2 regions of the Planococcus dechangensis genome follow, and region 2 is predicted to be linked to the other one. Evidence: predicted binding sites of a transcription regulator. Region 2 holds the regulator's gene; the other holds the start of a gene.
The links. The regulator Rex, encoded in region 2, represses fermentation and respiration genes when NADH is low (regulators of the CRP and FNR family bind a similar motif). The targets are predictions, from matches to a motif close to TTGTGAAATATTTCACAA.

Region 1: the regulator Rex is predicted to act here: its motif matches at 1,425-1,442, upstream of ACFO5U_RS09435 (AtpZ/AtpI family protein).

What each region holds. Positions count from the first base shown of each region.
Region 1 covers NZ_JBHSGL010000005.1:1,265,122-1,269,541, reverse strand. The annotation lists gene wecB (non-hydrolyzing UDP-N-acetylglucosamine 2-epimerase) at 1-1,091, shown strand, start outside; gene ACFO5U_RS09435 (AtpZ/AtpI family protein) at 1,597-1,818, shown strand; gene ACFO5U_RS09430 (ATP synthase subunit I) at 1,822-2,193, shown strand; gene atpB (F0F1 ATP synthase subunit A) at 2,222-2,932, shown strand; gene atpE (F0F1 ATP synthase subunit C) at 2,991-3,215, shown strand; gene atpF (F0F1 ATP synthase subunit B) at 3,388-3,909, shown strand; gene ACFO5U_RS09410 (F0F1 ATP synthase subunit delta) at 3,906-4,420, shown strand, end outside.
Region 2 covers NZ_JBHSGL010000015.1:4,024-8,443, forward strand. The annotation lists gene ACFO5U_RS14440 (ABC-F family ATP-binding cassette domain-containing protein) at 1-1,335, opposite strand, end outside; gene ACFO5U_RS14445 (redox-sensing transcriptional repressor Rex) at 1,466-2,098, shown strand; gene ACFO5U_RS14450 (twin-arginine translocase TatA/TatE family subunit) at 2,189-2,401, shown strand; gene tatC (twin-arginine translocase subunit TatC) at 2,422-3,195, shown strand; gene ACFO5U_RS14460 (CPBP family intramembrane glutamic endopeptidase) at 3,947-4,420, opposite strand, start outside.

The DNA.
Region 1 (4,420 bases), on a different contig from region 2:
TTTTCGGTACACGCCCAGAAGCGATTAAAATGGCGCCTCTTGTTTTGGAATTACAAAAGCATCCTGAGACGATCGAACCGCTCGTTACAGTAACGGCCCAGCATCGCCAAATGCTCGACCAAGTGCTGGAAACATTCGGCATCACGCCTGATTTTGACTTGAACATCATGAAAGAACGCCAAACTTTAAGTGATGTGACCGTCCGGGCTATGCAAGGGCTAGACGAAGTGATGAAAGAAGCGAAACCGGATATCGTATTGGTTCATGGAGACACGACCACGACATTCGCCGCAAGCTTAGCTGCTTTGTATAACCAAATTGCCATTGGCCATGTTGAAGCCGGCCTACGTACCCACAATAAATATTCTCCATTCCCGGAAGAGATGAACCGCCAATTGACAGGAGTCATGGCAGATATCCATTTTGCGCCGACTGAAAAGTCTGCACAAAACTTGCGCAATGAGAATAAAAAAGAAGAAACGATTTATATTACAGGAAACACGGCAATCGATGCCTTGCAAACGACGGTGCGAGAAAACTACCATCATCCAGTGCTCGATCATATCGGCAGCGACCGGATGATATTGTTGACGGCACACCGCCGTGAAAACTTGGGAGAGCCGATGCGCAATATGTTCCGGGCAATCAAGCGCTTGATCGAAGAACATGACGATATTCAAGTGGTCTACCCAGTCCACATGAACCCGGCTGTTCGGGAAGTGGCGGATGAAGTTCTTGGCCGCGACCCACGCATTCATTTAATCGAACCACTCGAAGTGCTGGATTTCCATAACTTTGCGGCGCAATCCTATTTCATTCTGACCGATTCAGGAGGCGTGCAAGAAGAAGCTCCGTCTCTTGGAAAACCGGTCTTGGTGCTGCGGGATACGACAGAGCGTCCGGAAGGCATCGACGCCGGCACATTAAAACTTGCCGGAACTGACGAGGAAACGATTTATCGTCTCGGAAAAGAACTGCTGACGGATCCTGAGGCATATGAAGCGATGTCCAAAGCGTCGAACCCATACGGCGACGGCAAAGCTTCACAGCGCATTGTTAAAGCTTTGCATAAATATTTCGGCGAGTTGTAGGGGGGATGAGGGAGCGGGGGAGTGTTTTTGTACAGCCGCTTCCGCTTTTCTTGATGTCTAGCGTCAGCAGCCAGACCCTCGAGGTTACAAGCCACTTTGCTTATGCGGCAAAAGGCGCCGCGCCAGCAAATCGTCTTGTGCTTGTCGAGTCTAAACGGCTGCCTTCGCTTTTCTTTGTCTAGCTCGAGCGCCTAGCTCCTCGGGTCATAAGTCGTCCCAGCATTGCGGCAAAGGGCGCCGCATTGCCGGTTCGTCTTACGCCTGTCGGAGCTGAACAGGCGCTCTCGCTTTTATTGTTATAAATTTGTCAATCGTATGTCGGTGTAAAATGGCTTGTGAAGTTTTTCACTACATGCAATTGACATGATTTTACCCCTATTGTATGCTTACAAAGGGTCTGCATGAGAAGGTTTTCATACATAATGGATGTGCTTTTGAAAGCCTGATGCGACTGCTCTGTTTAAGAGTTTAATGTCAAATCATTATGAATTTCGAGGGGTTTATCATGCACCCGAAAAAAAGTCCCTTACAAGCGATGGCGATTTATTCTGCCATCCTCTCACAACTTGTCGGATCCGTGCTTATCGGAGTCTTTGCAGGAATGTGGCTTGATGAGCAATTCGGAACCGCCCCGCTTTTTTTGATCATTTGCTTGCTGGTCGGCCTTAGTGCCGGTGTGTGGGCGATGCTTCAGACCGTGCGAAAATTCGATTCAGGAGACATGTAGAAAATGGATGGACTTAGAGAGATCTATAATAGACTGAAGAGGCTGATGTATTTCATCCTCGCAGCGTTCGTGATCGGGTGGGGGTTTACTCCGTATCCGGAAGTGTTCGCTGGCCTTATCATCGGGTCTCTGTTCGGCATTTACAATATGTGGATCTTGGTTCGACGGATGGAAAAATTTGACCGGGCGGTAACAGAAGGCTCGAGGGTTCGTTCTCTTGGAACGGCATTACGGTTTGCATCAGGTGTTGCGGCTGTGGCGATGGCCATTTTGTTCGCTGAGCACATTCACTTGATCAGTACGGTAATCGGGTTGATGATCCCCTATGGTCTCCTTTTGGTGGAGCGGATCGTTCATCACATGAAACACCATTAAAGAAAGCTGAAAGAGAGGTGAAATTATCGTGGATCATGGCGCTCCTATGTATCAACTGTTCGGGATATGGTTCAACTTGTCGAACGTTATGATGCTGCTTGTAGCCGCTCTTATCGTTTTCCTTATCGCGTTCGTCTCTACCCGAAACATGAAGCTGAAGCCGACTGGCATGCAGAACTTCATGGAGTGGATTATGGACTTCGTAAAAGGAATCATTAAAAGCAACATGGATTGGAAAGATGGCGGACGGTTCCATGTGCTTGGAATTACGCTGATCATGTTCATTTTCGTTTCGAACATGCTTGGACTACCATTTTCTGTAATTGTCAATGGCGACGTATGGTGGAAATCTCCAACAGCCGATCCGACTGTTACAATGTCCTTGGCTGCAATGATCATCATTTTAAGCCATTACTACGGGCTTAAACTGAAGGGCTTGAAAGGATATAGTGCGGATTTCTTGAAACCGATGCCATTCCTTTTCCCGCTCAAAATCATTGAAGAATTCGCAAATACGCTGACACTCGGTCTGCGTCTTTACGGTAATGTTTACGCTGGGGAGATTTTGTTGAGTTTATTGGCAGGTCTCGCCGGAGCAAGTATCTTAGGATTTGCGAGTGCAATCTTGCCGATGATGGCATGGCAAGGCTTCTCGATCTTTATCGGGACTATCCAAGCGTTCATTTTCGTTATGTTAACGATGGTTTATCTATCGCATAAAGTCAGCGAAGACCATTGAGTATAAACTGCTCTTTGAGCAAACAAAAAAACAACTATCCTGAGGAGGACACATTACAATGACAGGTTCATTAGGTTTATTAGCAGCAGCAATCGCAGTAGGTTTGGCAGCACTAGGTGCAGGTATTGGTAACGGACTTATCGTTTCAAAAACAGTTGAAGGTATCGCTCGCCAGCCAGAAGCTCGCGGCGTTCTTCAAACAACAATGTTCATCGGTGTAGCACTAGTTGAGGCCGTGCCGATCATCGCTGTAGTTATCGCGTTCATCGTTATGAACCAGTAGTCTTCAGCACTTTATACAAAAAGCTAAATGGCGGGAATGCTTCGGCATGTTTTTCGCCATTTATGCTTGTATGATGCATTTTGGAATTCGACAGCACATCTAACATGATTTTAAGAAATATATATTAATAGTAGAAAAAGTATTTTAGGCTCTTGAAGGGAGTGAAACAATCGTGTTTTTTGATCACCTCGTACTCGGTGCAACCGGGGAGTTTTTAAATATTGGAGACATCATCGCAACTTTGGTCATCTTCTTGCTGTTGATGGCTTTGTTGAAAAAATTTGCTTGGGGTCCATTGATGGGCATTATGCAGCAGCGTGAAGATTTGATCGCAAGTGAAATCGAAACTGCTGAAAAAAGCCGTCAGGAATCACAGCAAATGCTTGATGAGCAACGCGCCCTTTTGAAGGATGCCCGTAACCAAGCGCAGGAAATCGTTGAAAATGCCAAGAAACAAGGCGAAGTTTCTCGTGAGGAAATCGTTACTACAGCTCGTGCTGAGTCGGCACGCATGAAAGAACAAACAGTGGCAGAGATTGCCAATGAGCGTGAAAAAGCGATCGCAGCAGTGCGTGAAGAAGTTGTCGCATTGTCCTTGCTAGCAGCTACGAAAGTGTTGGAGAAAGAAATTTCTGAGGAAGACAACCGTCAGTTGATTAACGAAACGATTGCGAAGGCAGGCGAAGTGCAATGAGCCAAGTCGCTGAGCGCTACGCATCGGCCTTATTCCAAGTCGCGAAAGAACATAACTTAAGCTTGGAAGTTGAGCAGGATCTTCGCGAAGTCCGCAAGGTTTTCGAAATGACTCCTGAACTTTACCAATTGATTGTTTCCCCGAAACTTTCATCTGAAAAACGCACCAACCTGATCAATGAAGTGTTCCAAGGGGCAAACCCTTACGTAATCAACACACTTCAATTGATGGCAGAGCGCAGACGCATGAACGAAGTCAGCGAACTGACACAGGCATATATACAGCTTTCTAACGTAGAGCAGGGAATTGAAGATGCGAAAGTCTACTCGACTCGTCCATTGACAGAAGAAGAGGCAGCCTCTATTTCCACTGTATTCGCGAAAAGCATCGGCAAGAATTCTTTACGGATTGAAAACGTAATCGACCCATCGTTGATCGGTGGATTGCGCCTTCAAATCGGCAACCGCATCTATGACAGCAGCGTCAGCACGAAACTTGCTCGCCTGCAGCG
Region 2 (4,420 bases):
GACTGGTTTCAAGACGTCGTCCCCGGTGAACAGGAAGCGGCCGAGAACGCCGCGGATGTCCTTTTCATTTACTTGCGGGTAGTCGTCCCATAATTCGTTGAGCACCAGCTTGTTGCCTTTCAAATTGGCTTGCTCCTGGTCGTAATAGCCGAACTGGATGCCCGTGCCGTAATGGATGTCGCCAGCGAGTGCAGGCAGTTCTTTCATGATGGTCTTGAGCAGCGTCGATTTGCCGACACCGTTCGGGCCGACAAGTGCCAGGCTTTCAGTACGATATAGTTTTAATGAGACGTTTTTCGACACGGCGTGGTCGCCATAACCGACAGATAAGGATTGGATGTTCAAAACATCGTTACCGCTTTGTTTTTTGATTTCAAAGCCGAAGCGCGCGGATTTTTCGTCGCCTTCAGGAGCGTCCATCCAATCGGTTTTCTCGAGCACGCGGCGTCTGCTTTGTGCCATTTTGGTGGTGGACGCGCGGACCAGGTTGCGTGCGACGTAATCTTCCAGTTTGGCTTTTTCGTCTTGCTCTTTTTCGTAATGTTTGCGGTCGAGTTCATATTGCTTTGCTTTTTCGCTCAAATAGCGGCTGTAGTTCCCTGTATATTTGCGGACTTTTTTTCGTGACACTTCGTAGACGAGTGTGACGACTTGATCGAGGAAGTAGCGGTCATGAGAGACGATGAGCAAAGCTCCGGGATAGTTTTTCAAGAAATTCTCAAGCCAGCTTAATGTCTCGATGTCCAAATGGTTGGTCGGCTCATCGAGTATGAGCAGCTGCGGTTTGGCAAGCAGATGCTTCGCAAGCATGAGTCGGGTTTTTTGCCCGCCTGACAGGGAAGTGATTTTCTTTTCGTAGTCTTCCGGATAAAACTTCATGCCATGAAGGACTGCGCGCGTATCGGCTTCGAATTGATAACCGCCGGCGTCTTTGAAGTTGGTCTGTAGCACATCATACTCCTGCATGACTTTGGCGTTGCGTTCGGAATCATTATAGACATCCGGATCCGCCATCGCGGCTTCGAGCTGGCGCAGCTTGGCTTCCTGGTCGCGGAAATGGGCAAAGATCTTCATCATTTCCTGCCAAACGGTGGCATCTGAGTTCAAGTCGCTTTGTTGTTCCAAGTAGCCGATCGACAAATCTTTCGGCATCGTTATATCGCCGCTGTCATAGGACATTTCCCCGGCGATGATTTTCAGCAGCGTGGATTTTCCGGCACCGTTGCGCCCGACAAGAGCCACGCGGTCGCGGTGCTGGACTTCAAGTTTGGCGCCTGAGAGGATCTCTTCGGCACCAAATGATTTATGGATTTGATTTACTTGCAATACGATCATTAGGGTCACCTCTATTCTCTTTAAGTGTAGCTGATGGAGAGTAGCTTCGCAATCGAGCCAGCCTTTACATATGTAGGCTTGTCATGTAAGATTGATACGATTTGACAACAGTTCAGAAGGAAGCGATCACATGCTTGACGAATCACCGAAAATCCCGCAGGCGACAACGAAGCGCTTGCCTCTTTATTACCGGTTTCTCCAGAATTTCGCCAATGCCGGACAGAAACGCATTTCCTCACAAGAGTTGAGCGAAGCGATGAAAATCGACTCGGCTACGATACGCCGCGACTTTTCGCATCTTGGTGCGCTCGGCAAAAAAGGTTATGGCTATGATGTACAGGAACTGCTGGCGTTTTTCCGCAAGACGCTCGACCAGGATGAAGCGACCAATGTCGCCTTGATCGGTGTCGGCAGCCTCGGCAGCGCATTTTTGAAATACAATTTCCACCGCAACCACAACACGAAGATCATTCTTGCCTTCGATACGAACAGCCCGATTGAAGGACAGAAAATCAGCGGCATCGATACGTATCATCCGGACTTGATCGAAGCGAAGATCAAGGAGTATGGCGTTGAAGTCGTTATCTTGACGGTACCTTCGCGTTCGGCGCAGGAAGTGACTGACCGGCTTGCGCAGACGGACATCAAAGGCATACTCAATTTTACGCCGGTGCGCATTTCGGTGCCTGATCATATCCGTGTCCAGACGATCGATTTATCTGTCGAGCTGCAAACTTTGATCTACCAGATCAAGCATGATTAACATAAAACCTTCACATTTGAACGGCCTTTGGAAATAGCCAAAAGCCCGCGTTTCAGTTACACTATAACCATACTACAGGAGGTGTCTTATATGGCTCCAGGTCCACTAAGTTTAATCATCATCGGGATTGTCGCATTGCTGATTTTCGGCCCGAAAAAATTGCCGGAACTAGGTAAAGCATTCGGTTCTTCATTGCGTGAATTCAAAAACGCGACAAAAGGATTGGCTGACGACGACGAAGATGACAAAAAAGTTGAAACAGCGAAGAAAGATCAATTAGACAAGAAAGACGAGCACAAGTAACCTGATAGGATGTTTGTCCGATGACTCAACAAAATGAAATGACAGTAGTTGAACATATAGGTGAACTTAGAAAACGGCTGACCTTGATAGTCGTTTTCTTTCTGTTGGCGCTCATTGCGGGATTTTTCTTAGCCGAGCCATTGATCCGCTATTTACAGTTCAGTGAAGAGGCGCGGAATTTGACGCTGAATGCGTTCCGCATTACCGACCCGATCAAGATTTACATGCAAGTGATGATGATATTGGCGCTGATCATTACATCGCCATTGATCATGTACCAGTTTTGGGCATTTATCAGCCCTGGGCTTCATGAGCGGGAGCGGAAAGTGACGCTCAGCTATATCCCGTTTTCTTTGTCGCTGTTTATCGGGGGCATCGCGTTTTCGTATTTGATCTTGTTTCCTTACGTAATCGGATTTATGCTCAATATTTCGGAAAGTTTGGAGATTCAAGAAACGATCGGGATCAATGAGTATTTCCAGTTCTTGTTCCAAATTACTTTGCCGTTCGGCTTTATTTTCCAGCTGCCGGTGTTGATGCTGTTTTTGACGCGTCTCGGGATTTTGACGCCGATGCAGATGACGAAGTATCGCAAGTATGCGTATTTGGCGCTGGTGACGATTGCCGCGTTCATTACGCCGCCTGATGTCGTGTCGCATTTGATTGTGACTTTGCCGCTGATTTTGTTGTATGAATTCAGCTTGGTGATTGCACGCATCGGCTACCGCAAGTTTCTGCGGGCAGAACAGCAGCAGGCGATCGAAGAACAGACAGAAGACCTTCCACCGAAATAAGGGTGGAAGGTTTTTTGTTGCTTTCCTACAGATGCTGAGCTAGTGATATAAAAAAGAGAAGAGAAAAGAAAAGAAAAGAAAAGATAGTAATAGCTGGCGCTATTCGACTGCGCTGCAGGGGCTGCTTGCCGTGGTGCGGGTGTTGAGCCAAGGCGGGAAGAGCACCGCCTTTGTCTCGCCAGCCCGCTAGGTGCCACAGGCGTCAGCCCCTTCCGCTCCGTCGCTAGCTTGAGAGCAGAATAAATATTTCATCACTTTCTTAACTAGGTTTATGTAAATAGCTTCTGCCTTTTCGAAACGTATCGGCTAGTGGAATTAGTAATCAATCAAATGTGCAGAATTTTTTCATCCATTCTATCGCCCTCTCATCAGTTAAGTCACGGGCTAGCTAACCAGTGCTAGCCCGAAAGATGTTGCATCTACACGTGCATCTCTCAATGAAATGTAAAAACAGCCTCGCGCTTAAGGGCGAAGCGAAGCAATGAGACAAGTGGTCTTCTTGGCTTATTGCGAAAGCTCAACCCTAAGCGAGGCTGCGACATATAACAGGATGCTTCAATCAACCATGTCTCAGTTGCACAAGCCTCTTCCAACTCCAATCATCCTCTACCAAATAAACGCATGCCAAAACACGGATGAAACATGAAGAAGCGGTTTCAATTGCTCATCTTCAAAACAACGAAATCATAAAGCAGCCTCGTGCTAACGGGCATGAAAACCGCCGCTCAAACAAGTGAGCGGCGGTTTTAGGTTATTGCAAGTTTTCCATTTGTTTCAGGAAGTTTTCGATTTTGTCCATATTGAGTTGGATGAGCATAACGTAGCCGTTGAGCAGGATGTGCGCGATGATTGGTGTGATTATGCGCTTTGTTTTCTGGTAGAGAGCTGCCAGGATCAAGCCGGTGGTGAAGTAGAGCAAGAGGTGCGTGAATTCCATATGGACGAGCGCGAAGGCCAGTGCGGATATCGCTGTGGCGAACCAGAAGTTCATCGTTTGGTTCAACGAGCCGAAGACGACTCTGCGGAAGACGAGCTCTTCTAGGACCGGTCCGAAGAAGACGACGGCGATAATCGCATATGGGACGACTTCAGCGATGCGCACGAGCGTCTGGGTATTTTCAGAGCCTGGGTCGATGCCGATTGCCATTTCGATCATGGCGGCGATCGATTGGCCGATAATTAATAGAAGAAAGCCGAAGATGCCCCAAGCGATTGCTGCAGCCAT